Regions from separate parts of the Streptomyces sp. NPDC046870 genome, predicted to be linked through region 1. Evidence: riboswitches for the same ligand, from Rfam matches in the RefSeq annotation. Region 1 holds a riboswitch; each other region holds the start of a gene.

The links. Region 1 has a riboswitch for cyclic di-AMP ahead of AB0946_RS11495 (transglycosylase family protein). Riboswitches for the same ligand answer to the same signal wherever they lie in the genome.
Positions count from the first base shown of each region.
Region 2: another riboswitch for cyclic di-AMP. It lies ahead of AB0946_RS29250 (M23 family metallopeptidase); the one in region 1 lies ahead of AB0946_RS11495 (transglycosylase family protein).
Region 3: another riboswitch for cyclic di-AMP. It lies ahead of AB0946_RS18580 (C40 family peptidase); the one in region 1 lies ahead of AB0946_RS11495 (transglycosylase family protein).
Region 4: another riboswitch for cyclic di-AMP. It lies ahead of AB0946_RS20980 (LysM peptidoglycan-binding domain-containing M23 family metallopeptidase); the one in region 1 lies ahead of AB0946_RS11495 (transglycosylase family protein).

Region 1 covers NZ_JBEYXM010000004.1:84,838-92,431, reverse strand. Annotated here, with positions in the region: gene AB0946_RS11515 (SurA N-terminal domain-containing protein) at 1-497, shown strand, start outside; gene AB0946_RS11510 (nucleoside triphosphate pyrophosphohydrolase) at 607-1,596, shown strand; gene AB0946_RS11505 (cytochrome P450) at 1,876-3,189, shown strand; gene AB0946_RS11500 (transglycosylase family protein) at 3,408-4,502, shown strand; cyclic di-AMP (ydaO/yuaA leader) riboswitch at 4,686-4,857, shown strand; gene AB0946_RS11495 (transglycosylase family protein) at 4,862-5,593, shown strand; gene eno (phosphopyruvate hydratase) at 5,892-7,193, shown strand; gene AB0946_RS11485 (septum formation initiator family protein) at 7,299-7,594, shown strand, end outside.
Region 2 covers NZ_JBEYXM010000017.1:82,700-90,293, forward strand. Annotated here, with positions in the region: gene AB0946_RS29245 (GntR family transcriptional regulator) at 1-402, opposite strand, end outside; gene AB0946_RS29250 (M23 family metallopeptidase) at 599-1,354, opposite strand; cyclic di-AMP (ydaO/yuaA leader) riboswitch at 1,367-1,527, opposite strand; gene AB0946_RS29255 (pitrilysin family protein) at 1,763-3,151, opposite strand; gene AB0946_RS29260 (pitrilysin family protein) at 3,148-4,551, opposite strand; gene AB0946_RS29265 (DNA topoisomerase IV subunit A) at 4,811-7,270, shown strand; gene AB0946_RS29270 (GTP-binding protein) at 7,325-7,594, opposite strand, start outside.
Region 3 covers NZ_JBEYXM010000007.1:234,028-241,621, reverse strand. Annotated here, with positions in the region: gene AB0946_RS18610 (adenosylmethionine--8-amino-7-oxononanoate transaminase) at 1-340, opposite strand, end outside; gene bioB (biotin synthase BioB) at 333-1,484, opposite strand; gene AB0946_RS18600 (8-amino-7-oxononanoate synthase) at 1,632-2,759, shown strand; gene AB0946_RS18595 (DUF397 domain-containing protein) at 2,836-3,057, opposite strand; gene AB0946_RS18590 (helix-turn-helix transcriptional regulator) at 3,067-3,927, opposite strand; gene AB0946_RS18585 (ATP-binding protein) at 4,140-4,595, shown strand; gene AB0946_RS18580 (C40 family peptidase) at 5,715-6,188, opposite strand; cyclic di-AMP (ydaO/yuaA leader) riboswitch at 6,192-6,422, opposite strand; gene AB0946_RS18575 (hypothetical protein) at 6,765-7,070, opposite strand; gene AB0946_RS18570 (ATP-dependent Clp protease proteolytic subunit) at 7,078-7,594, opposite strand, start outside.
Region 4 covers NZ_JBEYXM010000009.1:64,149-71,742, reverse strand. Annotated here, with positions in the region: gene AB0946_RS20990 (TetR family transcriptional regulator C-terminal domain-containing protein) at 1-600, shown strand, start outside; gene AB0946_RS20985 (SGNH/GDSL hydrolase family protein) at 976-1,761, opposite strand; gene AB0946_RS20980 (LysM peptidoglycan-binding domain-containing M23 family metallopeptidase) at 1,985-2,887, opposite strand; cyclic di-AMP (ydaO/yuaA leader) riboswitch at 2,893-3,043, opposite strand; gene AB0946_RS20975 (alpha-galactosidase) at 3,329-5,404, opposite strand; gene AB0946_RS20970 (tyrosine-protein phosphatase) at 5,577-6,374, shown strand; gene AB0946_RS20965 (DUF6126 family protein) at 6,405-6,527, opposite strand; gene AB0946_RS20960 (XRE family transcriptional regulator) at 6,524-7,153, opposite strand; gene AB0946_RS20955 (aspartate aminotransferase family protein) at 7,239-7,594, opposite strand, start outside.

The DNA of each region.
Region 1 (7,594 bases):
ACGAGGTCCGCCGGGCGCAGCGCGCCGCGGTGCCGGACGAGGCGCAGTACCAGCAGGTCGTCTCCTCCACCAGCACCCTGACCCGCGACACCCTGCACAACATGGTGCTCGACCGGGTGCTGCACCGCGCCGCACGGGACGCCGGCATCAGCGTCACCCGCAAGGAGATCCAGCAGATGCGCGGTGAGCTGGAGCGGCAGGCCGGCGGCGGCAAGGGCCTGGAGACGGCCTGGCTGCAGAAGTACGGCATCGCCCCGGCCCGCCTCGACGACAACCTGCGGCTGCAACTGGAGGCGCAGAAGCTGGCCGCGCGGCTCGGCACCGACACGAGCCAGCCCGCCTTCTGGAAGGCGCTGTCCAAGGCGTCGGAGGAGCTCCACGTCGACCTCAACCCGCGCTACGGCTCCTGGGACGTGCAGAAGAGCAGCCGTGTGGACGCCGGGACGCCGTGGGTACGGGAGGTCACGACGGCGGGCGGGGAGCCGGTGACGGCGTAGGCGGGCCACTGACCGGCGCGGCGACGCGTCCGGTCGTACGGTCACATGATCGTGCGGGGCCTGTGGACAACCCGGTCCGCTCCCTCGCCCCGTGGGTTACGTTCGGATCGTGAACGAAACCAGCCCCGAGGCCCGTGGGGGAGCCGCCCCCGGCCGCATCGTCCTGCTCACCACCAGCCACCGCGTCGCCCCCGGTCTGCTGTCCTGGCCCGCCTGGCAGGCCCTGCGCACCGCCGACGACGTGCTGTGCGCGGACGGCGCCCATCCGCAGCTGCCGTATCTGCGCGAGGCCGGGATAGCCGTGGCGGAGGCGTCCCCCACGGCCGAGGAGCTGGTCGGCGCCTGTGCCGGCGGCCGGACGGTGGTGGTCGTGGCCACGGGTGAGGGCGAGCCCGCCCTCACCGACGGCCTCGCCCGGCTGGCGGGCTCCGGCCGGATCGCCATGCCGGAGCTGGAGCTGCTGCCCGCCTCCTACGACCTGCCCGGTGCCCGCCTGCTGGACCTCGTGCAGGTCATGGACCGCATCCGCGCCGAGTGCCCGTGGTCCTCCCGGCAGACCCACGAGGGCCTGGCCAAGTACGGCATCGAGGAGGCCTACGAACTGGTCGAGGCCATCGAGGCCGGCGACCGCGCGGAACTGCGCGAGGAACTGGGTGACGTCCTCCTCCAGGTCGTCTTCCACTCCCGCATCGCCGAGGAGGACCCGGACGCGCCGTTCTCCGTCGACGACGTCGCCGGCGGCATCGTCGCCAAGCTCGTCCACCGGCACCCGCACGTCTTCGGCGACGAGCGGGCCGAGACCCCGGAGGACGTCAAGAAGCACTGGCTTCGCACCAAGGCCGAGGAGAAGCGGCGCGAGTCGGTGACGGACGGCGTCCCGCTCGGCCAGCCCGGCCTGGCCCTCGCCGCCAAGCTGGCCTCCCGCACCCGCACGGCCGGCCTCGACGTCCCGCTGCCGCAGGGGGACGGCATCGGCTACGAGCTGCTGGCGCTGGCGGCCCGCGCCGAGGCGGCGGGCACCGACCCGGAGGCGGCACTGCGCGCGGCGGCCCGGGCCTACCGGGACGCGATACGAGCCGCCGAGGGCCTGCCGGCCTAGCGTCTTTCGTTCGGACGCCGGGCTCGCGGGCCCTGGCACCGCGCCTCGCCGCGCTGTCCCCGAGGCCGGCCTGCCCGGCACTCGCGGCCTCGGGGACGGCGGCCGGGTGTCCCGGGGCGCGTGACGGGCTGCCGAGGGCCTGCCGGCCTGGCACGGCACCGGCGCCGCCGCTGTCCCCCCAGGCGCCTGCCCGTCTGATACCGCCGGCACCGCGCCCCCGCCCCCCCACCTCGCCCCCACCGCGTCCGACGCCCCCGGCGAGCCGGATACGGTCGAGGTGTGACCGACCAGCCCTGCCCCGCCGAGCCGTCCTCCCACCCCGCCCGGCCGTCCTCCCACCCGGGCGAGCCGGCCCCCGCCCTCTTCACCTGGGAGTTCGCCACCGACCCCTATCCCGCCTACGCCTGGCTGCGCGAGCACGCACCCGTGCACCGGACGCGGTTGCCGAGCGGGGTCGAGGCCTGGCTGGTCACCCGGTACGCCGATGCCCGGCAGGCCCTGGCCGACCAGCGGCTCAGCAAGAACCCGGCGCATCACGACGAGCCCGCGCACGCCAAGGGCAAGACCGGTATCCCCGGCGAGCGCAAGGCCGAGCTGATGACGCATCTGCTGAACATCGACCCGCCGGACCACACCCGGCTGCGCCGGCTGGTCAGCAAGGCCTTCACACCCCGCCGCGTCGCCGAGTTCGCGCCCCGGGTGCAGGAGCTGACCGACCACCTCATCGGCCAGTTCGCGCGGCGCGGCTCCGCCGACCTCATCCACGAGTTCGCCTTCCCGCTGCCCATCTACGCCATCTGCGACCTGCTCGGCGTCCCGCGCGAGGACCAGGACGACTTCCGGGACTGGGCGGGCATGATGATCCGGCACGGCGGAGGCCCCCGGGGAGGCGTCGCCCGGTCGGTGAAGAAGATGCGCGGCTACCTCGCCGAGCTCATCCACAAGAAGCGCGAGGCGCTGCCCGCCGAGCCCGCGCCCGGCGAGGACCTGATCTCGGGCCTCATCCGCGCCTCCGACCACGGCGAGCACCTCACCGAGAACGAGGCCGCCGCCATGGCCTTCATCCTTCTGTTCGCCGGCTTCGAGACGACCGTCAACCTCATCGGCAACGGCACCTACGCCCTGCTCACACACCCCGGACAGCGCCGGAGGCTGGAGGAGTCCCTGGCGCGCCGGGAGACGGACCTGCTGGCGACCGGTGTGGAGGAACTGCTGCGCTACGACGGTCCGGTGGAGCTGGCCACCTGGCGGTTCGCCACCGAGCCGCTCACCATCGGCGGACAGCGGATCGCGCCGGGCGATCCGGTGCTCGTGGTCCTCGCCGCCGCCGACCGGGACCCGGAGCGGTTCGCCGACCCGGACGTGCTGGACCTCGCCCGCCGCGACAACCAGCACCTCGGGTACGGCCACGGCATCCACTACTGCCTCGGCGCGCCGCTCGCCCGCCTGGAGGGCCAGACCGCGCTCGCCACCCTGCTCACCCGGCTGCCCGACCTGCGGCTGGCCGCGGACCCGGCCGAACTGCGCTGGCGCGGCGGACTCATCATGCGCGGCCTGCGCACCCTGCCGGTGGAGTTCACGCCCGCCTCCTGAGCACTCGGCGCCTCCCGGGTACACCGTCCGACCTGGTGCGGCGGGACCCCGCACAGCCTCTTCAAGGGAACATGACGAACGTTCAACTCTGTGATCTTCACGTGATCTGTGCGGCATGAACTTGTGACAAGTGATCGTCTGCCGATACGTTCACCCATCAGCGCGGCGACCGGCTCCGTTCGCCGCGCCGGTCCTGCTGTCGCTCGAAAGGCTTCTGCATGCTCTCCGGGAACGGCCGACACCGTCGCCCCCGCCAGGCCCCGGCTCTCCTCGTCGCGGCCGGAGTGACCGGCTCCGCCATCGCCATCCCGCTGCTCGGCGCGGCGAGCGCCAACGCGGCCGACGGCACCACGTGGGACAAGGTGGCCGAGTGCGAGAGCGGCGGCTCCTGGAGCGCGGACACCGGCAACGGGTACTACGGCGGCCTGCAGATCTCGCAGGAGGACTGGAACGCCTACGGCGGCGGGCAGTACGCGGCCAGCCCCGACCAGGCGAGCCGCAACCAGCAGATCGCCGTCGCCGAGAAGATCCTCGCCGACAAGGGCACCACCCCCTGGGCCACCTGTGCCCTGCTGTCCGGTCTCACCGAGGACTCGGGTTCGACACACGTCGACACGGGCGTCGGTGGCTCGGGTGGCTCGGGTGGCTCGGGCAAAGCGGGTGGTTCGGGTAAAACATCCGGATCGGCGGGCAATTCCGGTACATCCGGTTCCTCCGGTGGCTCCGACTCGTCCGGTCTGCCGGATTCGTCGCCCTCCGCCGACGCGGACTCCGACGCCAACTCCGGCTCCGGGGCCGGTTCCTCCTCGGAGGAGACCGCCACCACGCCGAGCGTCAAGCCGGACAAGGCCGCCGGTGCGGACACCGGTTCGGCAGGGACCAACACCCCCAAGTCCGACAAGTCCACCGCGCCGGACGCCGGAAGCCCGCAGGGAACCGGCAGCGCGCCCACCGTCACCCCGGACGCCGGTGTCGCGGACAACCCCCAGCAGGCCGCCGGTTCCTGGAGCCTGGTCGACACCGGGTCCCTCGGCGGCGGACGCCACCGGGGCGTGAGCGCGGACGAGGGCGGCGCGGACGAAAGCATGACAAACGGTCAGAAGCCCGTGTCCTCTGGTCGGCACGCCTCCCGTGAAACGGACACGTACACCGTCCGTCAGGGCGACACCCTCGCCTCCATCGCCGACTCCCTTGAGGTCGACGGCGGATGGCGCGCGCTGTACACCGGCAACAAGAAGGCCATCGGGACCGACCCGAATCACATCAGTGCCGGTCAGACCCTGGAAGTCGGGGGCGAATCGGGCGGGAAGTAGGGGGAGTTGACGTCCCGCTTAACGCCCTAATGTCCGATTTGGCGAAAGTGTGGGATGAGTCTCAGAAGCCCTGATCGTCTTTGAAATTCCGCGGATCGCGTGTCTACGGTCGTGATCGCTCGTCACCACGAGCCCCGGCAGCCGCAACGCCGAATCCTGCCAGCGGTCGCCCGGGAACAGTCGTCGCGTCAAGCGCCGTAGGCAGGAGCGGGGGACCCAAGGTAGGCGCCGGGCCCGGCAGTTGATGCCGGAACCGGCTCGGGGTGAAGCCGCACCCGCGTGAGCGGAGTGCGGCCGGGCAACTCAACCGGCCCGAACCCGACAGCTCACCTCGCAGGCGTCGGTGAGGGGATCGATCCATGCTGTTCTCCAGCAAGGGCAAGCACCGTCGTCCGTCCAAGGCCGTCCGCGCCGTCGCACTCGCCGGTGTCACCGGTGCCGCCGTCGCCGCTCCGCTGATGGCGGCCGGCAACGCCTCCGCGGCCACCGCCTCCCAGTGGGACGCGGTCGCCCAGTGCGAGTCCGGTGGCAACTGGTCCATCAACACCGGCAACGGCTACTACGGCGGTCTGCAGTTCTCCGCCTCCACCTGGGCCGCGTACGGCGGCACGCAGTACGCGGGCACCGCCGACAAGGCGAGCAAGGCGCAGCAGATCGCCGTCGCCGAGAAGGTCCTCGCCGCTCAGGGCAAGGGCGCCTGGCCGGTCTGCGGCACGGGCCTGTCCGGCACCCCGTACAACGGCTCCGCGCCGAGCACCTCCACCCCGAGCACCTCCACCGGCTCGGGCGGCTCCACCGGCTCGGGCGGCTCCACCGCCACCCGCTCCACCGGTGAGCAGGCCGCCTCCCGCTCCGCCGAGCGTCCGGCCGCGAGCGCGAGCAAGGGCCAGAGCAAGACCGTCACCACCCCGACCGGCAAGAAGGTCAAGAAGGGCGACGGCGAGTACAAGGTCGTCACCGGTGACACCCTCAGCTCCATCGCCGTCAAGCAGCACGTGCGGGGCGGCTGGCAGAAGCTGTTCGAGCTGAACAAGGACATCGTCGAGGACGCCAACCTGATCTACCCGGGTCAGCAGCTGCACCTCAAGTAAGACCCCGGCCCGGGCCCGCGTCCGCGCGCGGGCCGCGCCGACGGCCCCGGCGGGCCGTACCCCCGTCCCCACGGGCTCCCCGCCCCGGTGCGTGTTCCCCCGTACGCACCCGGGCGGGGCTTTTTTGCGTCCAGTGGCCCCTGAAGCCTTTGTTTCGGCGAGAAACAAAAGGTACCGTCGGCTTGTCCACGGGACGGTCGGTCGGTGGCCGGCGCCCCCGGGACGGTTAGGCTCTAGTCGCAAGGCACAGCCGTAAGGCACACCGCCCCGCACTTCCAGCGTCACATCCAAGAAGGAGATGCTCGTGCCGTCCATCGACGTCGTCGTAGCCCGGGAAATCCTGGACTCCCGAGGCAACCCCACGGTCGAGGTCGAGGTCGGCCTCGACGACGGCAGCACGGGTCGTGCCGCCGTCCCGTCCGGCGCCTCGACCGGCGCCTTCGAGGCCATCGAGCTCCGCGACGGCGACCCGAACCGCTACCAGGGCAAGGGCGTCGAGAAGGCCGTCCTCGCCGTGATCGAGCAGATCGGCCCGGAGCTGGTCGGTTACGACGCCACCGAGCAGCGCCTGATCGACCAGGCCATGTTCGACCTGGACGCCACCGACAACAAGGGCTCCCTCGGCGCCAACGCCATCCTCGGCGTCTCGCTCGCCGTCGCGCACGCCGCCTCCGAGGCCAGCGACCTCCCCCTCTTCCGCTACCTGGGCGGCCCGAACGCGCACCTGCTGCCGGTGCCGATGATGAACATCCTGAACGGCGGCTCGCACGCCGACTCCAACGTGGACATCCAGGAGTTCATGATCGCCCCGATCGGCGCGGAGTCCTTCTCCGAGGCCCTGCGCTGGGGCACCGAGGTCTACCACACCCTGAAGAAGGTCCTGAAGAGCAAGGGCCTGTCCACCGGCCTCGGCGACGAGGGCGGCTTCGCCCCGAACCTCGGCTCCAACCGTGAGGCCCTCGACCTCATCCTGGAGGCCATCAAGGAGGCCGGCTACATCGCCGGCCAGCAGATCGCCCTCGCGCTCGACGTGGCCGCCTCCGAGTTCTACAAGGACGGCAAGTACCTCTTCGAGGGCAAGGAGCGCTCCGCCGCCGAGATGACGGAGTACTACGAGGAGCTCGTGGCGGCCTACCCGCTCGTCTCCATCGAGGACCCGCTGTTCGAGGACGACTGGGCCGGCTGGAAGGTCATCACCGACAAGCTCGGCGACAAGGTCCAGCTGGTCGGCGACGACCTGTTCGTCACCAACCCCGAGCGCCTCGCCCGCGGCATCGAGGAGGGCGCCGCCAACGCCCTGCTGGTCAAGGTCAACCAGATCGGCTCGCTGACCGAGACCCTGGACGCCGTCGAGCTGGCCCAGCGCAACGGCTTCAAGTGCATGATGTCGCACCGCTCCGGCGAGACCGAGGACGTCACCATCGCCGACCTGGCCGTCGCCACCAACTGCGGCCAGATCAAGACCGGTGCTCCGGCCCGCTCCGAGCGCGTCGCCAAGTACAACCAGCTGCTGCGCATCGAGGAGATCCTCGACGACGCGGCGGTGTACGCGGGCCGCAGCGCGTTCCCGCGTTTCCGCGGCGGGATCTCCAAGGGCTGACCCATCCTGGCGTAAGGCTTAGCCAGTCGTACGTACGTCCCCGTGCCCGGTCCCGTACCGTGTCCGGGGACGTACGCGCGTGTGAAAGGGGAGGCGGAGAGCCAGATGGCCGTGAGGGACCGGGACCGTTTCTCCACCGCGACCAGGCTGCGGCTGCTCGGCGAGCAGACGGCGGCCCGGGTCTACCGTTCCCAGACCAAGCGGCAGGCCCGCCGCTCCCGGCTCACCGGCCGCGCGGCGCTGCTCGCGCTGGTGCTGTGCACGATGATCGTCGCCCTCGCCTACCCGATGCGGCAGTACGTCTCCCAGCGCGAGCAGATCGCCGACCTCGAGCGGCAGCGGGAGCAGGCCCGTGAACGCGTCGAGCAGCTGCGCGACCTGAAGGCGCGCTGGCAGGACGA
Region 2 (7,594 bases), on a different contig from region 1:
GAGCGTCTCGTGGAACCAGCCGCCCAACGAGCGCAGGTCCTCGTTGCTGCCCCTGCGGGCCCGCTCCTGGCCCAGCCGGACCAGACCGCGCAGCACCTTCAGATGCGCCTCCGTACGCCGCTGGGCGGCCCGGGCGGCGCCCAGCGGCTCCAGCAGCGTCCGCATCTCCAGCAGGTCGGCGGCCTCCTGCTCGGTCGGCTCGGCCACGCACGCGCCCGCGTGCCGGCGCGTCACCACGAAGCCCTCGGCCTCCAGGGTGCGCAGGGCCTCGCGCACGGGGACGCGTGAGACGCCGTAGCGGCGGGCCAGGACTTCCTCGGTGAGGCGGCTGCCGCGCTCGTGGACACCCGCGACGATGTCGTCCCGGATGGCCGTGCACACCGAGTGCGCCGGAATACGCATGACCGACCTCCGCCTTAATCCCCGTGAAACGTCGACGATGGACGTGTGTTCCGTGACTCTATTCCAATGAGCCGGAATTTCCGACGGCGGGCCCTAATCCATGGCTATTTTTTGGACAGCGGTCCGGCGGCCACCGGTAAAAAGGCGAAAGCCCCGGCTCGGTGAGCCGGGGCCTCGGACAGCCGTGCGGTCGGCGTCAGACGTTCACGCCGTGCTTGCGGAGGTAGGCGACGGGGTCGACGTCCGAGCCGTACTCGGGGGTCGTGCGCGCCTCGAAGTGCAGGTGCGGGCCCGTGACGTGGCCCGTGGCCCCGGACAGGCCGATCTGCTGGCCCGGGACGACCTTCTGGCCCACCGTGACCGCGATGGACGACAGGTGGCCGTACTGGGTGTACATGCCGTCGGCCATGCGGATCACGACCTGGTTGCCGTACGCGCCGCCCCAGCCGGCGGAGACCACCGTGCCGGAGCCCACCGCGTGGACGGCCGTGCCGCTGGCCGCGTGGAAGTCGATGCCGGTGTGCGCACCGGAGCTCCACAGGGAGCTGCTCGCCTGGTAGGCGGTGGAGACGTAGGAGTGCGCGATCGGGGCGACGAAGGTGTTCAGCCGCTTGCGCTCGGCCTCACGGGCGGCCCGGACCTTCTCGGCGCGGATCCTCTGCGCCCGCTCGGCCGCCGCCTTGGCCGCGGCCTCCTCGGCCGCCTTCTGCTCGGCGGCCTGCTGCTGCGCGGCGGCCTGCGCGTCGATCTCGTCGGCGACGCCCTCGGACGCGGCGACGACCGGGGTGAGGCCGGTCTGCTCCGCGGTGTTCTCGGCGGCGAGCGCCGGGGAGCCGGCGAGGGTGCCGATCACACCGGTGGTGGTGAGGGCCGCGACGCCGGCCGCCTGGGCGGTGGTCCGCTTGACCCGGCCGGGCTTGCGGTGCTTCCCGGTGGCGCACATGAACGCCATGAAGTGGCTGGTCCTTTCCTTCCCTCTCGCCTACCGGGTTAGCTGACGGGTTCGGAGCAGGAAGGTCTCCTACGGGCCTCCTCGCACTCGCGCGGACGCCCGATTCACCCCAGGGACGGTGGGTCCCCGGCTCCCCTGGCTCGCGCCGTACGGGGACTCGGCGATGACTGTCCGGTGCCGCGGGTGCGGCGCACTGCCTGACGAACAGCCCGGACGAAGCTACGCAAGCACGTTGTCAATCCTCAAACGCATCCCGGCTTTTGTAGCGCATCCCACAGGGCAGACAGGCAACCTCCGCCCCAAAACGGGCATCTGAGGAAGGGAGTGGAACACCGTGGGGCCCTGACGACCCGTAGGTCACCAGGGCCCCACGCGCGCGTGCCGTCGTCCGGCCGCCGCGGTGGCCGTCTACTCGGCCGCCACCACGGTCACTTCACCGATGCCCAGCGCCTCCACCGGCGCCTTGATCTGCGACGCGTCACCGACGAGGACGGTCACCAGGCGGTCCACCGGGAAGGCGTTCACGACGGCCGCGGTGGCCTCCACCGTGCCCGTGGCCGCCAACTGCTGGTACAGCGTCGCCTGGAAGTCGTCGGGCAGGTGCTGCTCGACCTGGTCGGCCAGCGTGCCGGCGACGGCCGCCGCGGTCTCGTACTTCAGCGGCGCCACACCGACCAGGTTCTGCACGGCGACGTCCCGCTCGGCGTCGGTCAGGCCGTCCGCCGCGACCGTGCGCAGCACCTTCCACAGGTCGTCCAGCGCCGGGCCGGTGTTGGGGGTGTCCACGGAGCCGCTGATGGCGAGCATCGCGGCGCCCGTGCCGTCCGGCGCGGACCGAAGGACCTGCCCGAAGGCGCGCACGCCGTAGGTGTAGCCCTTCTCCTCGCGCAGGACGCGGTCCAGGCGGGAGGTGAGGGTGCCGCCGAGGCAGTACGTGCCGAGCACCTGGGCGGGCCACACCCGGTCGTGGCGGTCGGGCCCGATCCGGCCGATGAGCAGCTGGGTCTGGACCGCGCCGGGCCGGTCCACGATGACCACGCGCCCGGTGTCGTCGGCGGTCACCGGCGGCACCGGCCGGGGCTCGCCCGGGGTGCCGGTCCACGCGCCCAGGGTGTCGTCCAGCAGCGCGTCCAGGTCGGCGCCGGTCAGGTCGCCGACGACGACCGCGGTGGCCGTGGCGGGCCGCACATGACGGTCGTAGAAGGCGCGTACGGCCGCCTCGTCGATCTTCTCGACCGTCTCCTCGGTGCCCTGGCGCGGACGGGACATGCGCGAGGTTGCCGGGAACAGCTCCTTGGAGAGTTCCTTGGCGGCCCGGCGGGAGGGGTTGGCCAGCTCGTGCGGGATCTCGTCCAGGCGGTTGCGGACCAGCCGCTCCACCTCGCTCGCGGCGAAGGCGGGCGCGCGCAGGGCATCGGCGAGCAGGACGAGGCCCTTGGCCAGGCGGGAGGCCGGGACCTCCAGGCTGAGCCGGACCCCGGGGTGGTCGGCGTGCGCGTCGAGGGTGGCGCCCGCGCGCTCCAGCTCGGCGGCGAACTCCTCGGCGGAGTGCTTGTCGGTGCCCTCGGAGAAGGCCCGCGCCATGATCGTGGCGACGCCGTCCAGGCCGGCCGGCTCGGCGTCCAGCGGCGCGTCCAGCAGCACCTCGACGGCGACGACCTGCTGGCCCGGGCGGTGGCAGCGCAGCACGGTCAGGCCGTTGTCCAGCGTGCCGCGCTCGGGCGCCGGGAACGCCCACGGCTTGGCCTCGCCGGGCCGCGGCTGGGGGTGGAAGTCCATGGTGGCGAGCTCGGTCACTTGGCCGTCTCCTCGTTCTCGGTCTCTTCGCGGCCCGCCTCTACGGTCGCTTCGTGCTCGGGGTCCTCGGGGACCCCGGCGTCCGGGGCGGCCTCCGGGGACTTCGGCTCGTACACGAGGACCGCGCGGTTGTCGGGGCGCAGGCGGGCCTGGGCGACCTCCTGGACCTCCTGCGGGCTCACCTCCAGGACGCGCTGGACGGCGGTCAGGGCGAGCTGCGGGTCGCCGAACAGGACCGCGTACCGGCACAGTTCGTCGGCGCGGCCGGCGACCGTGCCGAGCCGGTCCAGCCACTCGCGCTCCAGCTGGGCCTGGGCGCGCTCCATCTCCTCGGGCGTGGGGCCCTCAGCGGCGAACCGGGCCAGCTCCTCGTCGATGGCGGCCTCGATGACCGGCACCTCGACGTCACCGGAGGTCTTCACGTCCAGCCAGCCCATGGAGGGAGCACCGGCCAGGCGCAGCAGACCGAAGCCGGCCGCGACGGCCGTCCGGTCCCGGCGCACCAGCCGGTTGTACAGGCGGGAGGACTCGCCGCCGCCCAGGATGGTCAGGGCGAGGTCGGCCGCGTCGCACGCGCGCGTGCCGTCGTGCGGGAGCCGGTAGGCGGCCATCAGGGCGCGCGCCGGGACCTCCTCCACGACGACCTCGCGCTTCTGCTCGCCGATGACGTCCGGCAGGGAGCCGTCGCGCGGGGCGGGCTTGCCGTCGTGGGACGGGATCGAGCCGAAGTACTTCTCGATCCAGGCGAGGGTCTGCTGGGGGTCGATGTCGCCGACCACGGAGAGCACCGCGTTGTTGGGCGCGTAGTAGGTGCGGAAGAACTGGCGGGCGTCCTCCAGGGTCGCCGCGTCCAGGTCCGCCATCGAGCCGATCGGCGTGTGGTGGTACGGGTGGCCCTCCGGGTAGGAGAGCGCCGTCAGCTTCTCGAAGGCGGTGCCGTACGGGACGTTGTCGTAGCGCTGGCGGCGCTCGTTCTTGACGACGTCGCGCTGGTTCTCCATGGACTCCTCGTCCAGGGCGGCCAGCAGCGAGCCCATGCGGTCCGCCTCCAGCCAGAGCGCCAGCTCCAGCTGGTGGGCGGGCATGGTCTCGAAGTAGTTGGTCCGCTCGAAGCTGGTGGTGCCGTTCAGCGAGCCGCCGGCGCCCTGCACCAGCTCGAAGTGGCCGTTGCCCTTGACCTGCGCCGAGCCCTGGAACATCAGGTGCTCGAAAAGGTGAGCCAGGCCGGTACGCCCCTTGACTTCGTGGCGGGAGCCGACGTCGTACCAGAGGCAGACCGCCGCCACCGGGGTCAGGTGGTCCTCGGAGAGCACCACGCGCAGACCGTTGGCCAGGCGGTGCTCGGTCGCTGTCAGGCCCCCGGAGCCTGCCTCGGCTGTGGTCGTGTGACCCATGGGCATGTACGTCCCTTCGCGAGCGGAGGCGGTTGATGGAAACCGCGGTTTTCCTGCCGTTCCTGCCACTGTATGCAAAGCGTGCGGGGCGTCGGCGAAGTTCCCGCGGGGCGTACGCCCACAGCGGATCCCGCAACCCGCCCGCGACCCGGTCCCGGCTCCCGGCGGTGCCTGCTGAACCGGGTCGCGGCACGGGTTGTCACTGCCTCGGTCCACAATGGTCGGCGTCAGTTCCGTCCATCCTTTCAGCAAGGAGCCGGCAGCGATGGCCCGCCGCAGCACGAAGACCCCGCCGCCCGACGATTCGTTCGAGGAGAGGATCCTCGACATCGACGTCGTGGACGAGATGCGTGGCTCCTACCTGGAGTACGCGTACTCGGTCATCTACTCGCGCGCCCTGCCGGACGCCCGTGACGGCCTGAAGCCGGTGCACCGCCGGATCGTGTACCAGATGAACGAGATGGGCCTGCGCCCCGAGCGCGGCTACGTGAAGTGCGCCCGTGTCGTCGGCGAGGTCATGGGCAAGCTGCACCCGCACGGCGACGCGTCGATCTACGACGCCCTGGTGCGCATGGCGCAGCCCTTCTCCATGCGCGTGCCGCTGGTCGACGGCCACGGCAACTTCGGCTCGCTGGGCAACGACGACCCGCCGGCCGCCATGCGGTACACCGAGTGCCGGATGGCCGAGGCGACGAGCCTGATGACCGAGTCGATCGACGAGGACACGGTCGACTTCGCGCCGAACTACGACGGCCAGGAGCAGGAGCCGGTGGCGCTGCCCGCCGCCTTCCCGAACCTGCTGGTCAACGGCTCCTCGGGTATCGCGGTCGGCATGGCGACGAACATGCCGCCGCACAATCTGCGCGAGGTCATCGCCGCCGCCCGCCACCTGATCCGGAACCCGAACGCGGACCTGGACGCGCTCATGAAGCACGTCCCGGGCCCGGACCTGCCCACCGGCGGCCGGATCGTCGGCCTGGACGGTGTCCGGGACGCGTACGCGACCGGCCGTGGCACCTTCAAGATGCGCGCGACGGTTTCGGTCGAGACGGTCACCGCCCGCCGCAAGGGCCTGGTGGTCACCGAGCTGCCGTTCACGGTCGGACCCGAGAAGGTCATCGCGAAGATCAAGGACCTGGTCAACGCGAAGAAGGTCCAGGGCATCGCCGACGTCAAGGACCTCACCGACCGCGAGCACGGCCTGCGCCTGGTCATCGAGATCAAGAACGGCTTCGTGCCCGAGGCGATCCTGGAGCAGCTGTACAAGCTGACCCCGATGGAGGAGTCCTTCGGCATCAACAACGTCGCCCTGGTCGACGGCCAGCCGCTCACCCTGGGCCTGAAGGAGCTGCTGGAGGTCTATCTGGACCACCGCTTCGACGTGGTCCGGCGCCGCAGCGAGTTCCGCCGCGGCAAGAAGCGCGACCGGCTGCACCTGGTCGAGGGTCTGCTGACCGCGCTGGTCGACATCGACGAGGTCATCCGGATCATCCGGTCCAGCGAGAACTCCGCGCAGGCCAAGGAGCGCCTGATCGAGCGCTTCTCGCTGAGCGAGGTGCAGACGCAGTACATCCTCGACACGCCGCTGCGCCGGCTCACCAAGTACGACCGGATCGAGCTGGAGGCGGAGAAGGAGAAGCTCACCGCGGAGATCGAGGAGCTGACCCGGATCCTGGAGTCGGACGCGGAGCTGCGCAAGCTGGTCTCGGCCGAACTGGCCGCCGTCGCGAAGAAGTTCGGCACCGACCGGCGCACGGTCCTGCTGGAGTCCGCGGGTGCCCCGGCGGCCACCGTCCCGCTCCAGGTGGCCGACGACCCATGCCGGGTGATGCTGTCCTCGACGGGGCTGCTGGCCCGTACGGCGACCGACGAGCCGTTCCCCGAGGCGGCGGGTGCCAAGCGCGTCAAGCACGACGTGATCGTCTCGGCGGTGCCGACGACCGCGCGCGGGGTGATCGGCGCGGTGACCTCGGCGGGCCGGCTGCTGCGGATCAACGTGGTCGACCTGCCGCAGCTGCCCGAGCCGGCGACCGCGCCGAACCTCTCCGGAGGTGCCCCGCTGGCGGAATTCGTCTCCCTGGAGGACGACGAGACGGTGGTCTGCCTGACCACGCTGGACGAGTCGTCGCCGGGTCTCGCGCTCGGCACCGAGCAGGGCGTCGTCAAGCGCGTGGTGCCCGACTACCCGTCGAACAAGGACGAGTTGGAGGTCATCACGCTGAAGGAGGGCGACCGGATCGTCGGCGCGGTGGAGCTGCGCACCGGCGAGGAGGACCTGGTGTTCATCACGGACGACGCCCAGCTGCTGCGCTTCCAGGCCTCGATCGTCCGCCCGCAGGGCCGGCCGGCGGGCGGCATGGCGGGCATCAAGCTCGCCGAGGGCGCGAAGGTGATCTCGTTCACCGCGGTCGACCCGGCCGTGGACGCGGTGGTGTTCACGGTCGCGGGCTCGCGCGGCACGCTGGACGACTCGGTGCAGACGACGGCCAAGCTCACCCCGTTCGACCAGTACCCGCGCAAGGGCCGGGCGACAGGCGGCGTGCGCTGCCAGCGGTTCCTGAAGGGCGAGGACTGCCTGTCGCTGGCCTGGGCGGGCCCGGTGCCCGCGCTCGCGGCGCAGAAGAACGGCACCCCTGCGGACCTGCCGGAGCCGGACCCGCGCCGCGACGGCTCGGGCACGTCGCTGGCGAAGACGGTGGCGGTGGTGGCGGGCCCGGTGCTGTAGCCGGGCTCAGGGCGGGCCCCCCGGGGGGCTCGCCCTGCCGGGCCCCCGCCGGCTCTAGGCGGGCGGGTCCTCCACGTCGGCGTCCGCTTCGCCGGGGTCCCGCACGTAGCGCAGGACGCCCCACATGCCGTGCTCGTCGGCGTGCGGGGCGTCGTCCCTGCACGCCTGGAGTTCCTTGCCGAGGGTGTCCGCGTCGATGCCGGCGCCGATCAGCACCAGCTGGGTGAGACGGTCCTCGCGGGGCGCCCAGGGCTCCGGGTAGAAGCGCAGGAACCGGCCGACGGCGTGCACGGCGTAGCGGTTGAGCGGGTCGTAGGGCCCGAA
Region 3 (7,594 bases), on a different contig from region 1:
CCAGGAAGACGTGCTCCAGACCGTCAGGCGACATGTCGACAAGGAGCTTCGCGAGCCGGACGGCGGGCTCGTGCGTGAGCCCGCCGAACATGACATGGCTCATCCGCCCGAGCTGCTCGCGCACGGCCTCGTCGAGGACCGGGTGGCGGTAGCCGTGGATGGCCGACCACCACGACGACATGCCGTCGACCAGTTCGCCGGACCCGTCCGCCAGGCGCAGCCGGACCCCGCTCGCCGCCTCCACGACGAGCGGTTCGGCGCGGCCGGGCATCGGGCCGTACGGATGCCACACGTGCCGCCGGTCCAGTTCCAGCAGCTCCGGCACGCCGAGCTCAGGCATTGGGCGCGAGGTCCGTCCCGGCGCCCCGGCGGCGGACCGCGACCAGGTCGGTCCGCGGCTCGCCCGCCACCGCCGGCGCCGACCCGCAGACGCCGCCGCCCTCGTGGCAGCCCCCGGTGTCCCCGCAGGCCGCGGCCTCCGTCCGGTGCTCCGGCAGCGTCACCTGATCGGCGCCCTCCACCTCGAACCCGGCGTCCGCGATCATCTCCAGGTCGGCCTTGCCGGCCTGGCCCTCGCTGGTCAGGTAGTCGCCGAGGAAGATGGAGTTGGCCAGGTGCAGTGCCAGCGGCTGCATCGTGCGCAGATGGACCTCGCGGCCGCCCGCGATTCGGACCTCCACATCCGGGCACACGAACCGGACCATCGCGAGGATCCGCAGGCAGCGCTGCGGGGTGAGGTTCCACTCCTTGGCCAGCGGAGTGCCCTCGAACGGGATCAGGAAGTTCACCGGGACGGAGTCGGGGTCCAGCTCCCGCAGCGAGAACACCACGTCGACGAGGTCCTCGTCGCTCTCGCCCATGCCCGCGATCAGTCCGGAGCAGGCGGACAGACCGGCCGCGTGCGCCTTCTGCACCGTGTCCACCCGATCGGCGTACGTGTGGGTGGTGGTGATGTCCCCGTACGTGGACTCCGAGGTGTTGAGGTTGTGGTTGTACGCGTCCGCGCCGGCCTCGCGTAGCCGTTCGGCCTGGCCGTCGGAGAGCAGGCCGAGGCAGGCGCACACCTCGACGCCCTCGTTCTGCTCCTTGATGGCCTTGATGGTCTGCGAGACCCGGTCCACGTCCCGGTCCGTCGGTCCGCGTCCGCTGGCCACCAGGCAGACCCGCTTGGCGCCGCCCGCGAGGCCCGCGGCGGCGGCCTGGGAGGCCTCGTCCGGCTTGAGCCAGGTGTACTTCAGGATGTCGGCCTTGGAACCGAGCCGCTGGGAGCAGTACGAGCAGTCCTCCGGGCACAGGCCCGACTTGAGGTTCACCAGATAGTTGAGTTTCACCCGGCGCCCGAACCAGTGCCGGCGCACCTTGCCGGCCGCGGCCACCACGTCGAGCAGGTCGTCATCGGAGGTGGCCAGCACGGCGAGCGCTTCCTCGCGGGTCGGCAGCTCGCGCCGAAGCCCCTTGTCCACCAGCGTGTTCAGCAGGTCCATGAGCCCTGATCCTGTCCTACGGGACCGCCCCGGGCCAAGGAGACTTCGCACAACGGAGCAGGTTCACCGTGTGGGTATTGCCACACACTGGGCGGCTGGTCGTACCGCTAGGGTCTGTCCGCTACCTACAAAAGCACCGGAGGACCCATGGCGTTCGGCTGGATCGACGAGCAGGCCGGGGCGCGCCGCAGCGCCGGACTCGTGCGCACCCTGCGTCCGCGTTCCGCCGACACGCCGCTGCTGGATCTGGCGAGCAACGACTACCTGGGCCTGACCCGCCATCCGGAGGTCGTCGAGGGAGCGGCCGGGGCCGCCCGGACCTGGGGCGGCGGCTCCACCGGCTCCCGGCTGGTCACCGGCACCACGGCCCTGCACACCGAACTGGAGCGGGCGCTGGCCGCGTTCTGCGGGTTCGAGGCGGCCCTGGTGTTCTCCTCGGGGTACGCCGCCAACCTGGCCGCCGTCACCGCGCTCGGTCCGCACGGTTCGCTGATCGTGTCCGACGCGGGCAACCACGCCTCCCTCATCGACGGCTGCCGGCTGGCCCGGGGCGAGACGCAGGTCGTGGGGCACGCCGATCCGGAGGCCGTGCGCAAGGCCCTGGCCGGACACGCGGGAGACGCGATCGTCGTGTCCGACACGGTGTTCTCCGTCGACGGGGACCGGGCGCCGCTGACCGCGCTGGCCGAGGCGTGCCGGGAGCACGGCGCCGGGCTGGTCGTGGACGACGCCCACGGGCTCGGCGTGCTGGGCGACGGTGGCCGGGGGGCTCCGTACGCGGCCGGGCTCGCGGGCGCGCAGGACGTGGTCGTCACGGCCACCCTGTCCAAGTCGCTGGGCAGCCAGGGCGGGGTGGTGCTCGGCCCGGCCCGGGTGATCGACCACCTGGTCAACGCGGCCCGTACGTTCATCTTCGACACCGGCCTGGCGCCGGCCGCGGCCGGCGCCGCGCTGGCCGCGCTGCGGCTGCTGGAGCGTGAACCCGAACGGGCGGCGCGGGCCCGTGAGGTGGCCGCGGAGCTGTACGCACGGCTGACCGCCGCGGGTCTGGAAGCGGTGCGTCCGGACGCCGCGGTGGTCTCCGTGCGGGCTCCGTCCCCGGAGCGGGCGGTGCGCTGGGCGGCCGACTGCCGTGCGGCAGGCCTGGCCGTGGGCTGTTTCCGTCCTCCCTCCGTGCCCGACGGCGTCTCACGGCTGAGGCTGACCGCCCGGGCGGACCTCTCCGGGGCGGAGATCGAACGCGCTGTACGAGTCATCGGCGAAACGCGACCATGAGTCGGCGTACACGGCCGTGTGCCGCACGAGGGTGATGAACGGGTGACCGGTTCCGGCCGGAGTGGCCGGCCCGCGGTCAGAGCGTGACGACGAACTCCGACCAGCTGCCGGCGGAGAAGAGCAGGGCGGGTCCGGCGGGGTTCTTCGAGTCGCGCACGGCGAGCAGTCCGGCCCCGGGGCCGGAGCGCGGCCGGGCCGTCTCCACGCAGTTGTTCGCGCCCGTGCTGTAGCTGCTGCGCAGCCAGCGCACGGCGTGCAGGTCGGTACTGGCTGGGACGTTCCGAGGCAGAGCTGACATGGTGCCTCCTTACGCGCCGTCACCTATTCCGGCGATGTAGTCCAACGATTCCTCGGGGGAAAGGGCGTGGAACTGAAGGGAGTTGAAGGCCTCGGAGTAGGCCATGAGGTCTTCTTTCCGCTCCAGGTAGAGGCTACTCGTCAACTGGTCGAGAACAACCACGTCCAGATCAGAAGTGCTCGGAAATGAGAAGATAACGAAAGGCCCGGTGAGTCCGACGTGCGCCCCGGCCGCGAACGGCAGCACCTGAAGCCGTACCTGGGGCAGCCGGGCCGCCTCCATCAGCCGTTCCAGCTGCCGGGCCATCACCTTCGGACCACCGACCTCGCGGCGCAGCACCGCCTCGTCCAGTACGGCGCTCAGCACCAGCGGCGGGTCGGAACGCAGCACGTGCTGCCGGGCCAGGCGCACCTCCACCAGCGTGTCCAGGCGGTCCTCGTCCAGGTCCTTCACGGCCGCACGGGTCACCGCGCGGGCGTACTCCGGTGTCTGGAGCAGCCCCGGCACCACGGTCGTCTCCAGCGTGCGCATCGCGCTCGCCTGCGACTCCAGGCTGATGAAGTCACGGTAGGTGGGGGGCAGCACCCCGCGGTAGGCGTGCCACCAGCGGTCCCGGCCGCCCGCGTCCTCCGACCCCGCCAGCGTCAGCAGCAACTCGCGCAGGTGTGCGTCCCGCACCTGGTAGGCGTCGAGCAGTAACCGCAGATCGGCCGGTTTCACACCGCTGGCGCCGGTCTCGATGCGGCTCACCTTCGACTGGTGCCATCCGACGAGCCGGGCGGCCTCACCGCTCGTGAGCCCCGCACCGGTACGCAGCGTGCGCAGTTCGGCGCCCAGTTTGCGGCGGCGCACTGCCGGACCGTTCTGCATGGGCTCCTCCTTACTCCTTCCGGGCCGCCCACATACGGTCTCGCGTCGCAGAGTTCACCGCTTCGAGCGACAGATATATGCATATCTTGGTGGATCGCTCCCCGTGACCGCCCGTTGGTGGCAGTCTGGCGAACAAGCACCAGTCCGGGACCGTACTCGAACCCTCCGCCACATGTCGGACCACGGCCCCGTGGGAAAGGGACGACGTCGCCATGGCAGACCACCTGGAAGCATCCGTCACTCTGCCGAGCGATCCGGCCTCGGTCTCCGCGGCCCGTTCCTACGTCGTGGGCACCCTGGCGGAGTGGGGCCTGCCGTCCGACACCGACGTCGCCGACACCGTGCGGCTCATCGTCTCCGAACTCGCCACGAACGCCGTACAGCACACCTTCGGCCAGTCACCCACCTTCACGGTCGACGTCGCGCTGCACCATGACGAACACCTGCGCATCGGCGTCACGGACAGCCATCCCCGCTTCCCGAAGAGACTGCCCGCCGCCGTCCAGCAGGACAACGGCCGCGGCATGGTCATCATCCGCTGTCTCACCGCCGAGTGCGGCGGCAGACTCCGCGTCCGCCCCACGCGCGAGGGCGGCAAGACGGTCTCGATCGAACTGCCCTGGACGATCCCGGCGACCCCGGTACCGGCGGGCCAGCAGGAGCAGTGACCCTCCGGGCGGGGCGGGGGCGTTCCTGACCGGCCGGGCGCCGGCGCGGCAGGCACGCCCGGCCACTCTTCCCCGGCCGGGGCCCGGCCACGACGTCCGGTACGCCCCGGCGAGCAGTGCCTCGATCTCCCGCCGGTCCGGAGGGCGCGGCACCACGCGCATCGCGGCTGCCCCGACAGAGGAGGCTGGCCGCGCGTGCCCAGGCCGGCCGGTAGGCGTGGTGAGCGCCAGATCCGACGCGTACGTCGGGGTGCGCCGCATGCACCCCCGGCGGCCGGGAGCACCCGAGCCGCAGCGGGGCGCCGGTGAACCACGCCGACTCGTGCCGGGGCCGACTGCCGGGAGAGGAGGGGCGGCGCGTGCCCGAGCCGGTGGGCGGTCCGGCCGATCGTGCCGGCCTCCGTCACCGGCACGCCGGGACCAGGGCCGTACAGGCGCCAGGCCGGGCGCCGACGTCACGCGCTCGCGCGCGAGTCCCCGCCCCGCGCCGACACGGTCTGCGGCTCGGCGTCACGGCCCCCGCGCAGGCCGCCTTGGCGGTGCCCGGCGTCGCGGCCGTCCCCGCCGTGCCGGGGCGCGAGGCGTCGCCTGCGTGCCCCAGTACGGCGTCTCGCCCCTGGGAGGTGCGATGGCTCGCCCGCGCGTCGACTCGGTCTGCGGGCCGGCGTCGGGGCGGAGCCGTAGTACTCGCCGCCGCGGCGGTGCCGGGCGGCTGGCGGGGCGTGCCGTGGGCGCGAGGCGGCGCCTGCGCGCCCCAGCTTGGCGTCTCGTTACCGGGACGCATCGGTGGCCCGCCCGGGCGTCGGCGCGGTCTGCGGGCCGGCGTCGCGGGTGGAGCCTCGCTGAGGGCAGCCCTGGCAGTGCGCGGCGTCGCGCCCGGTCTGGCCGGTGGCGGGGCGTGCCGTGGGCGCGAGGCGGCGCCTGGGAGCCCCAGCCCGACGTCACTTCCCCGGAACCCTGCGGCAGCCACCCGGGCGCCGGGCGGCGTCGCGGTTCCGGGGTCTCACCCGTGGCTCGCTCAGGCGGCCCGCCCAGGCGCCCCGCGTCCGTGGGGTGCGGGCGGGCGCCGGGGCGGCGTCGGCGGCCCTGCTGCTGGAGCCGCTGCTGGTCCGAGGCGGGTCAGCTCACCCGGCCGTACCAGACGCTCTTCGTCCAGATCCTCTCGAGCTTCACCACGTCCCCGGTCTTCGGGGCGTGCCAGATCTTGCCGTGACCCGCGTAGATGCCGACGTGGTAGACGTACGAACCCGAGTGGAAGAAGACCAGGTCGCCCGCCTTGCGGCTCCTGGAGGAGATGTGGTGCGTCTTGTTGTACTGCTGGGCGGCCGTGCGCGGCAGCTTCTTGCCGGCCTTCTTGTAGGAGTAGAGCGTCAGCCCCGAGCAGTCGAACCGGCGCGGGCCGGTGGCTCCCCACGCGTAGGGGGCGCCCTTCTTGGAGGCCGCGACCTTGAGTGCTTTCGTCGCCATCGTCGCGGCGGAGGCGTCGGTGGCGAGGCCGGGCACCGCGATCGAGCCGCCCACGGCGGCGAGGGTCAGAGCCGAGGCCGTGCCAGCCCGGGCCATCAGCGACGGGACACGATTGAGCGCAGTCATGCGCAACCCTTCGTCAGCCGCCTGTGAAGGATGACCTGTCGGATTCGGGCTGGCGAAGTTGCCCGGCCGTGTTGCCACGGCTTCACCCCAAGGGTCGCCCGGAGCCGACGACCGTCCGTGTCGTACGGACGAACATCTGTTCCGGCGACCCGCCTTGCTTGGGTCCTCCACTCCTGCCGATCCACTCCGTCGACCGGTCATCCGGGCGGCGGCAGGACTCGGCGTCCGCCCGGATCGCCCCGCCGCGGTGGCGGGGGCTTGTCGTCAGACACGGATCTTGGCTCACGATCGTCGGAAAATCCCAACGGAATCGGGGATTTGTGGTGTTACTCACCACTCACCCGTTCGGGTGGACACTGCCCTGTTCGAGCCTCCGTCAGATCCCGGACGTAGCCCCCGACCTGGGGCGATGCGCCTCCCGGCGGCCGACGCGACGGCGCTTGGCGCAACTCGGGAGGCCCGGAAAGCGATCTGGAAGTACACCGGTCGGCGGTACGTCGTTCGGACCGTTTCAAGTCCCGTCCGGACGAAGCGTGTCGACGCACGGGGCCGGCCGGGCCGGGCGGGGCGTCCCCCTCAGCCGGCGCCGTCCGGCGGGAGCGCGACGCGAGCGGCCCGGCGCTCGCCGTCCAGCACCCGCAACGCCCGTGCCAGCGTGTCCCCGTGCAGCTCCGTCTCACCCCGTTGGTGCATCAGCGCGAGCGCGTCCCGCAGCTCCGCCGCCTTGCGCACCAGCGCCTGGGCGGCGCGCAGCCCGCGGTAGGTGTCCCCGGGCCGGGCCGGGTTGATGCGGCCCAGCAGGTCGACCGCCTCCAGGTAACGGTCGATCAACTCGCCCTCGGCGCGGGTCAGCGCGGGAAGGGGCGGGAGGTCCGGCAGCATGGGCGGCTCACCTCGCGTCCGGTGCGCCGGGCGTGCCCCGGCGGCTCGGCACGATGCCGTCCACCAGACCGTAGGCGACCGCCCCGGCGGCGTCCAGGATCAGGTCGCGCTCCAGATCCTCGTGGACCTGCCCGGCCGTGCGCCCCGTGTGCCGCGTCAGCATCTCCGCGAGCGTCGCGCGGATGCGGGTCAGCTCCTCCGCCTGGATGAGCAGGTCGCTGGGCTGTCCGCGCACCGGCTCGGGCAGCGCGGGCTGCTCGATCACCATGCGGGCGCCGGGCAGCGCGAACCTCTTGCCCGGGGTGCCGGCCGCGACCAGCACCGCGGCCGAGGCGGAGGCCTGGCCCAGGCAGTAGGTCGCCACGTCACAGCCGACGTACTGCATCACGTCGTAGATCGCCGTCATGGCGTCGAACGAGCCGCCCGGCGAGTTGACGTACAGCGTGATGTCCCGGTCCGGCGCCGCGTGCTCCAGGTACATGAGCTGCGCGGTCACGTCGTTCGCCGCCGCGGTGTCGACCGGC
Region 4 (7,594 bases), on a different contig from region 1:
GTGGCCGAGCGGCGGGAGGAGCTGCTGCGGGCAGCCATCGGGCAGATTGAGGCGCGGGGCGTGGCGGCGGTCAGGATCGCCGACGTTGCCGCGGCCCTCGGGGTGAGCAACGCGCTGGTGCTGTACCACTTCTCCACGAAGGAGAAGCTGGTCGCCGCCGCGTTCACCTACGCGGCCGAGGACGACCTCGCGCGTCTGCGCGGGCTGCTGGACCGGCGGACCACCGCGCTGCGCCGGCTGCGGTCGGCGGTGCGCTGGTACGCGCCGACCGGGCAGGCCAAGGGCTGGCGGCTGTGGATCGAGGGCTGGGCGGTGTCCCTGCGCGAGCCCGCACTGCGGCAGGTCACCCGGGAGCTGGACGAGCAGTGGAAGGCGGCGATCGCCGGCGTCATCGCCGAGGGCGTGGCGGCCGGTGAGTTCGCCTGCCCGGACCCGGCCGGCACGGCACTGCGGCTGACCGCGCTGCTGGACGGGCTGGCGGTACAGCTCACGTCGTACCCGGGCGCGGTGCCCCGGTCCCGGGCACAGGAGTGGGTGGACGACGCCCTCGCTCGCGAACTGGGTCTGGAGCGCGGGGCGTTGACGGACAGACGGCGCTGACGCGCGGGCTTCCGCGGAACCGCCGGCGCGACCGGACCGCGCGCCGCGGACACGTCGGCACCGGGGCGCGGGGTCATCCGAGGTGCGTCCGTCCATCGCGGCACCGTTCCCGCGGGGCCCGGGGCGGGCGTGCCGGCCCAGCCCGGCGCCAAGGTCCGGCACGTGACCGAGGCCGAGACCGGCCGTTCGGACCGGCCTTGGGGGAACCGCGCCGTCGGCGACGCTCGCCCGCGCTGCCGGACGCGGTCGCCCGGCTCCGGCTGCCCCGCCTGCTCGACGAGCCCGCGACCGGGCCGTACTGACCGCCGTCCAGCCCGCGCCGGCGGTGCGGGCGCGGGCCGTGGCGGGTCGGCGGGTCGTGACAAGCCGGCCGGGTCAGGCCACCGCGGCGATCCGCATCCTGATGTCGTCCGGTGACAGTGTGCCCTTGGCGGTCACGTGGTCGCCCGAGGACTCACCGCGCAGCCGGCGGCCGATCCAGGGGACGAGGTACTCCCGCGCCCACTGGACGTCGTCGCGGCGGACCTCCAGCGTGCCCCGGGGCGGCAGTGGCGGCCACGGCTGCTCCGGGTCGGCCGGGACGTCCAGGCCGAGGACCTGTCCCGCGCGCAGCGCCACGCGCGTGTGCCCCTCGGGCGAGAGGTGCAGCCGGTCGCTGTCCCAGGCCCTGCGGTCCTGCACGGACTTGAGCGACCACAGGTCGAGGACGGGGCAGCCGTACCGGTCGGCGATGGCGCGGACGTGCCCGTTGTAGGTGGCGATCTTGCCGCGGAGGTGTTTGAGGACGGGGACGCCACGGGTGTCGAAGCCGGTCGTCACCATCACCGTGCCGGCGGCCCGCGTCAGCCGGGCCAGGGCGCGTTCGAAGCGCTCGGCCACCTCGTCGGGGTCGGTGCCGGGGCGGATGATGTCGTTGCCGCCCGCGCAGAAGGAGACCAGGTCCGGGGCCAGGCCGATGGCCTGCGGCACCTGGTCGGCCACGATCTGGTCCAGCAGCTTTCCGCGCACGGCGAGGTTGGTGTACTGGAAGTCGCCCTCGGGACGCCGGTCGGCGAGGAGGACCGCGAACCGGTCGGCCCAGCCCACGAACGCCCCGTCGGGGCCGGGGTCGCCGACGCCCTCGGTGAAGCTGTCCCCCACCGCCACGTACGACCCGATCACTGATCTGCTGTCATTCTTCGAATCGTCTGCCACGTCGGACCATGATTCACCTTCGGATGTGACCTACGCGACCGTAGGCCGTACTTGACGAACGGTGAGATGAGCCACTCTTAAAGAGTTCGCAAATCCAGGAATAGAAGCTGCACGGTACACCGAAGGCCGGACCCGGGGATCGTGGGTCCGGCCTTCGGTGGTCTGTGGGGCAGGCGGTGCGAGGGACGGGTCAGCCGACGGCGACGCCGTGCGAGCGGAGGTAGCCGACCGGGTCGACGTCCGAGCCGTAGTCCGGCGTGGTGCGGATCTCGAAGTGCAGGTGCGGGCCGGTCACGTTGCCGGTGGCGCCGGACAGGCCGACCTGCTGACCCGCGGTCACGGTCTGCCCGGCCGAGACGGAGAGCCGGGAGAGGTGGCCGTACTGGGCGTAGTGGCCGTCGTTCAGCTTGACGACGACCTGGTTGCCGTACGCGCCGCCCCAGCCCGCGGAGACGACGGTGCCCGCGGCGACGGCCTTGACCGGCGTGCCGGTCGGGACGACGAAGTCGACGCCGGTGTGGTAGCCGCTGGACCACATGCCGCCGGCGACGTGGTAGCCGGTGCCGACGGTGGCGCCGGCCACCGGGAGGGTGTAACCGGCGAAGGCGGGCTGGGGGGCCGGCGCCGGCGCGGCCTGCCGGGTGGTCTTCGGCGCGGCGGGCCGCGTGGATCCGGGAGCAGCCGGCTTCGGGGTCGCCGGTGCCGTGGCGGCCGGCGCGGCCTTCCCGCCGATGCTGAGCCTCAGGCCCGGGTGGATGAGTCCGGGGTCGGCGCCGACGGCCTGCCGGTTGTCGTCGTAGAGCCGCTGCCAGCCGCCGCCGACCTGCTGGTCCCGGGCGATCGTCGCGAGGCAGTCGCCACTGCGCACCGTGTAGGTGCGCGTGCCCGCGTCGTGCCGCGCGGCGGTCTGCTGCGCGGTGCCGGGAAGGGTCCGCACGGCCGTTCCGGGCACGGACTGCGCGGGGGCCGCGGCATGCGCTCCGGTGGCCCCGAGGAGGGGCAGGGCCAGGGCGGCGCCACCGGTTCCGGCGGCGGCGAGGGAGCGGGAGAACCGCGGGGTCCTGGGACGTCGGTGCTTACCCTTGGCAGGCATGGCGCGATTCCTCTCCGGCGCCTGCGAGGTGAGCTGTCGGGTTCGGGCTGGAACCGCCCGGCCGTGCGCGGCACGGCTGCACCCCCGGCCTGTCGCGGAGACCGGACAGGCAGTCGTACCTGGTGGGTCCCCCGCTCCTGCCGACGCGGGTCATGTGTGGGGAGTCCGGGCGGCGGCAGGATTCGGCGTTCCGCCCGGATGGGTGGCGAACGTAAGCGAGCAGGACGCGCGGAAACAAGCGGCCGGTTCCCGTGGTTCCGGTTCCGGGTGATCGGGTACGGGAATCCACGGTCACCGAACGTGAATTCCCGGCCCGCTCCCCTTCTCAATTCTCCTTTTCCGCAACGGAATTGCATGGACATGAGATCCGGGGCACATCAGCAGCCGTACGACACACGGTCACGGATATGACCCTCCTCACGCCCAGCGTCCTCAAAAGGGTCAGATACGGCGCAGGCGGATGACCGTCGCATCCAGGTCACCCTTGAGCCCGGTGCGCAGCCCGTGGTGCAGCAGGACGGCGCCTCGGTGCACTTCGCCCGTTTCGCGGCATTCGTACGACGCCGTCGGGTCGAGCCCGCGCAGCCGCACCGCCGGCACCGGTTCGCCGTAGCTCTGCGCCTGCAGCCAGGCCAGGACGACGGTCTCGGCCCCGCGGACGTACTGCACGGCGCTCAGACCTCCCGCCGGGGGCCGCAGCCGGTACAGCTCCCCGTGCTGCACGACCGGGCGGATCTCCTTGTACAGCTCCACCCACCGCCGGGCCTCGGCCAGTTCCTCCGCGCTCCACTCCGTCAGGTCGCCGCCGACCCCGAGCACGCCCGCCATGGCGCTGACGAACCGGAAGCGCAGCGAGCTGGCACGCCCGTTGAGCTGGGTGTTGGGGCTGTCGGTGACCCAGGCCGCCATCACGCGCGCGGGGTGGATCTGCGTGAAGCCGTGCTGGATGGCGAGCCGGTCCAGCGGGTCGGTGTTGTCGGAGGTCCACACCTGGTCGGTGCGGCCGAGCACACCGAGGTCGATCCGGCCGCCGCCGCCCGAGCAGGACTCGAAGGCGACCTGGGGGTGCGCGGCGCGCAGCCGGTCCAGCAGGGCGTACAGGGCGCGGACGTGGTCCACCCACAGGCGCTGCGGGTACGGCTCCCCGGGCCAGCCGGCGTCGGTGAAGCAGCGGTTGAAGTCCCACTTCACGTAGTCGATGGGGGCGCTGGACAGCAGGGTGTCCAACTGCTCCCACAGGTACTCCTGCACGTCCTCGCGCGCGAGGTTGAGCACGAGCTGGTTGCGCAGTTCCGTCCGCCTGCGTCCCGGTTGGTACTGCACCCAGTCCGGGTGGGCCCGGTACAGGTCGCTGTCCGGGTTGACCATCTCGGGCTCGACCCAGATGCCGAACCGCATGCCGAGCCCGTGCACCTGGTCGGCGAGCGGCTTGAGGCCGTGCGGGAAGCGGTCGGGGTTGGGGGTCCAGTCGCCGAGACCGGCGCGGTCGCTGGTGCGGGCACCGAACCAGCCGTCGTCGACGACGAAGAGCTCGATCCCGATCTCGGCGGCCCGGCGGGCGAGCGCGAGCTGCTGCTCCTCGGAGATGTCGAAGAAGGTGGCCTCCCAGGAGTTGAACAGCACGGGCCGGTCGTGCTTGGCGTCCGGGATGACGTGCGCCCGCTGGTAGGCGTGCCAGGCCCGGCTCGCGCCGCCGAAGCCGCCGTCGCTCCACAGCCCCGCGAAGACCGGGGTGGTGTACGACTCCCCGGGCGCGAGGAGCAGCAGACCCGAGTCGTCGTAACCGGCGCCGCCGGTGATCTGCACGCGCGCGTCCGGGAGCTGGGCGACCGCTATGCGCCAGGAGCCGGACCAGCCGAGCGCGCAGCCGTAGACCTCGCCGCGCTCCTCGGTGGCGTCGGTGTCCAGGGCCACCCAGGGCAGGTGCTGGTGGCCGGTGTGGCCGCGGCGGCTGCCGATGACCTTCTCACCGTAGGTGAGGGGGGCGGTGGTGAGCCGGGACTCCGCGGCCCAGCGGCCGTGCAGCTGGGACAGCCGCCAGCCCTCGCGGTCGGGCAGGGTCCAGGTGGCCGCGTCGGCCCGCAGCAGCTCCACGCGCGCCCGGCCGCCGTTCTCGACGGTCACCCAGCGCTCCACGACGTCACCGCGCATCCGGTAGTGCAGGGTGACCGCCACGCCGTCGTCGTCGAAGCGCAGCCGCAGCTCGTCGTCCTCCGTGGTGCCGGACGACACGAAGCGCCACTCGGTGCCGCGCCGCTCCTGCGTGCGGACGGAGAGGGCGGGGCGCACGAAGCGGGGACCGCCCTCGACGGGGTACTCCTCGCGGCCGTCGAGCGGGGACTCGAAGGGCCAGTAACCGGGCAGCGGGCTCACCGCGAGCGCCTCGGCGTCGGCGAGGGCGATCCGTGGCCCCCAGTGCAGATGCAGCAGCTCGTCCGCGTCGGTGAGATGCAGGGCATAGCTGCTGCTGGGGCCCGACAGGAGCCACGTACGACCGTTTTCGGCGATGTCCACCATCGAGACCTCACAGGTGCCAACAGATCCGCTCAAGTGCCAACATCATCAAGGGCCGCGGACCCCTCTGACAATGCCTGTGGACAACTCATTGCCCGAGGAAATCGATGCCGTATGGTCGACGCAGCGCCCGCCGACGAGCCGCGACGGCGGGGACCGACCGGGAGGAGCCCCCGTGACGCAGCAGGTCCCTTCGACCGAGCCGGAGCTGGCCGGAGTGCGCAATTTCCGTGACGTGGGCGGGCTGCCGACCACGGACGGCCGGCGAGTGCGGTACGGCGTGCTGTTCCGCAGCGGGCACCTGGCGCACGCGACGCAGGAGGACGCGGCCTTCCTCGCCTCCCTGGGCCTGCACACGATCTTCGACTTCCGCAACGCGGCCGACCAGAAGCTGGAGGGCCCGGACGTCGAGCTGCCCGGCGTGCGGAACGTGAACCTGCCGCTGAGCGACCCGGCGGACGGCGCCGAGTTCTGGAAGATGGTCCGCGACGGCGACCTCGACCAGCTGCGCGCGATCCTGGACGACGGCAAGGGCGCGGCCCGGATGATCGCCTCCTACCGGAAGATCGTCACGGAGCGCACCGCCGAGCACGCGCGCGTGCTGCACGCGCTGGCCGACGACAGCGTGCCCGCCCTGATGCACTGCGCGGCCGGCAAGGACCGCGCGGGCATCTCCGTGGCGGTCACGCTCCTCGCGCTCGGGGTGGAGCGGGACGCGATCGTCGCCGACTACCTGGAGTCGGGCGCCGCGCACCGCCGCTACCGGGTCCGCCGCAGCGGCAGCGCGCACACGGCGTACACCCCCGAGGTGATGGAGCTCCTCGACCCGCTCTTCGACGCCCGCGCCGAGTACCTGGAGGCGGCCTTCGCGAGCATCGAGGACACCTGGGGCGACGTCCACACCTACCTGGCCGAGGGCCTCGGCCTCACCCCCGCCGCCCGCGAGCGCCTGCGCGCCCGCCTCCTGGACTGACGGCAGGACGCCGGCCGGCCGGCTCGGCCCCTATCCCTTGCCCCCCAGCGCGAACAGCAGATAGAGGAACGCGGCCAGGACGTGCCCGAGGGCGATGTAGATGATCAGCCGGATCCACAGGGATCGGGGGAACTTCTCCTCGAAGTTGCTCATGGCAGCTCTCCGGTCAGCGGGCCCAGGCACAGCGTGGCCGTGGGGCTCTGCAGCAGGGTGTGGACGAACAGCAGTTCCACGCCGTCGTGGTCCTCGGCGGCGAGGCGGTGCGGGGTGAGCGAGTCGAAGTGCGCGCTGTCACCGGGCCCCAGCAGGTGCGCGGTGTCGCCGAGCCGCAGGCGCAGGCGCCCCTTGAGGACGTACAGCCACTCCTCGCCGGGGTGCACGCGCACGATGTCGCCCTGCGAGCCGTACGGCACCCGCACGTGCAGGGCCTGCATGCCGCGGCCGGGGGCTCCGGCCTGGACGTACGTCCACCCGCCCGCGCGGGTCGGCTCCATGTCGGCGGCCCGCACGATCGCGTCCCGGTCGGCGACCGTCTCACCGAGGAGCTCGGAGACCGTCGTACCGTAGACACGGGCGAGCGCGAGCAGCATCGGCAGCGACGGCTGGCGCTGCCCGGTCTCCAGCCGGGACAGGTGGGCCGGGGAGAGCCCGGCGGCGCGGGCCGCGGCCTCCAGCGTGAGGCCCGCGCGCCGGCGCAGGGCGCGCAGCTGCGGCGCGACGGCGGGCAGGCCGTCGTCCGGAGCCGGGCCCGTCCCCGACGCGGCGTCTGAGGCGTTCATGCCTCCATTCAGCACCAGTATTGCCTCAGAGGCAATTTTCTTGCCTCTGAGGCAAAAGAGGGCGGCCGCGCCGGCCGGCACTTCCTCAGCGGTTGGCCACCGCCTGCTTGATCAGGGTCTTGCCGAAGTCCCACATCAGGCCGCCACCGCTGTGCGCGTCGTCCATGACCGCGGTGAACGCCTCCACGAACCGGTCCACGTCGGCCTCGTCCACCACCAGCGGCGGGATGAGCTTGATCACCTCCAGATGGTCACCGGAGACCTGCGTGAGGATGCGGTGCTTCTGCAGCAGCGGTACGACGACCATCTGGGCGAACAGCCCCTTGCGGGCCGCCTGGAGCATGGCCCAGCGGCTGCGCAGCTTCAGCGAGGACGGCTTGCCGAACTCGATGCCGATCATCAGGCCCCGGCCCCGGACGTCGGCGAGCAGCTCGTACGTGT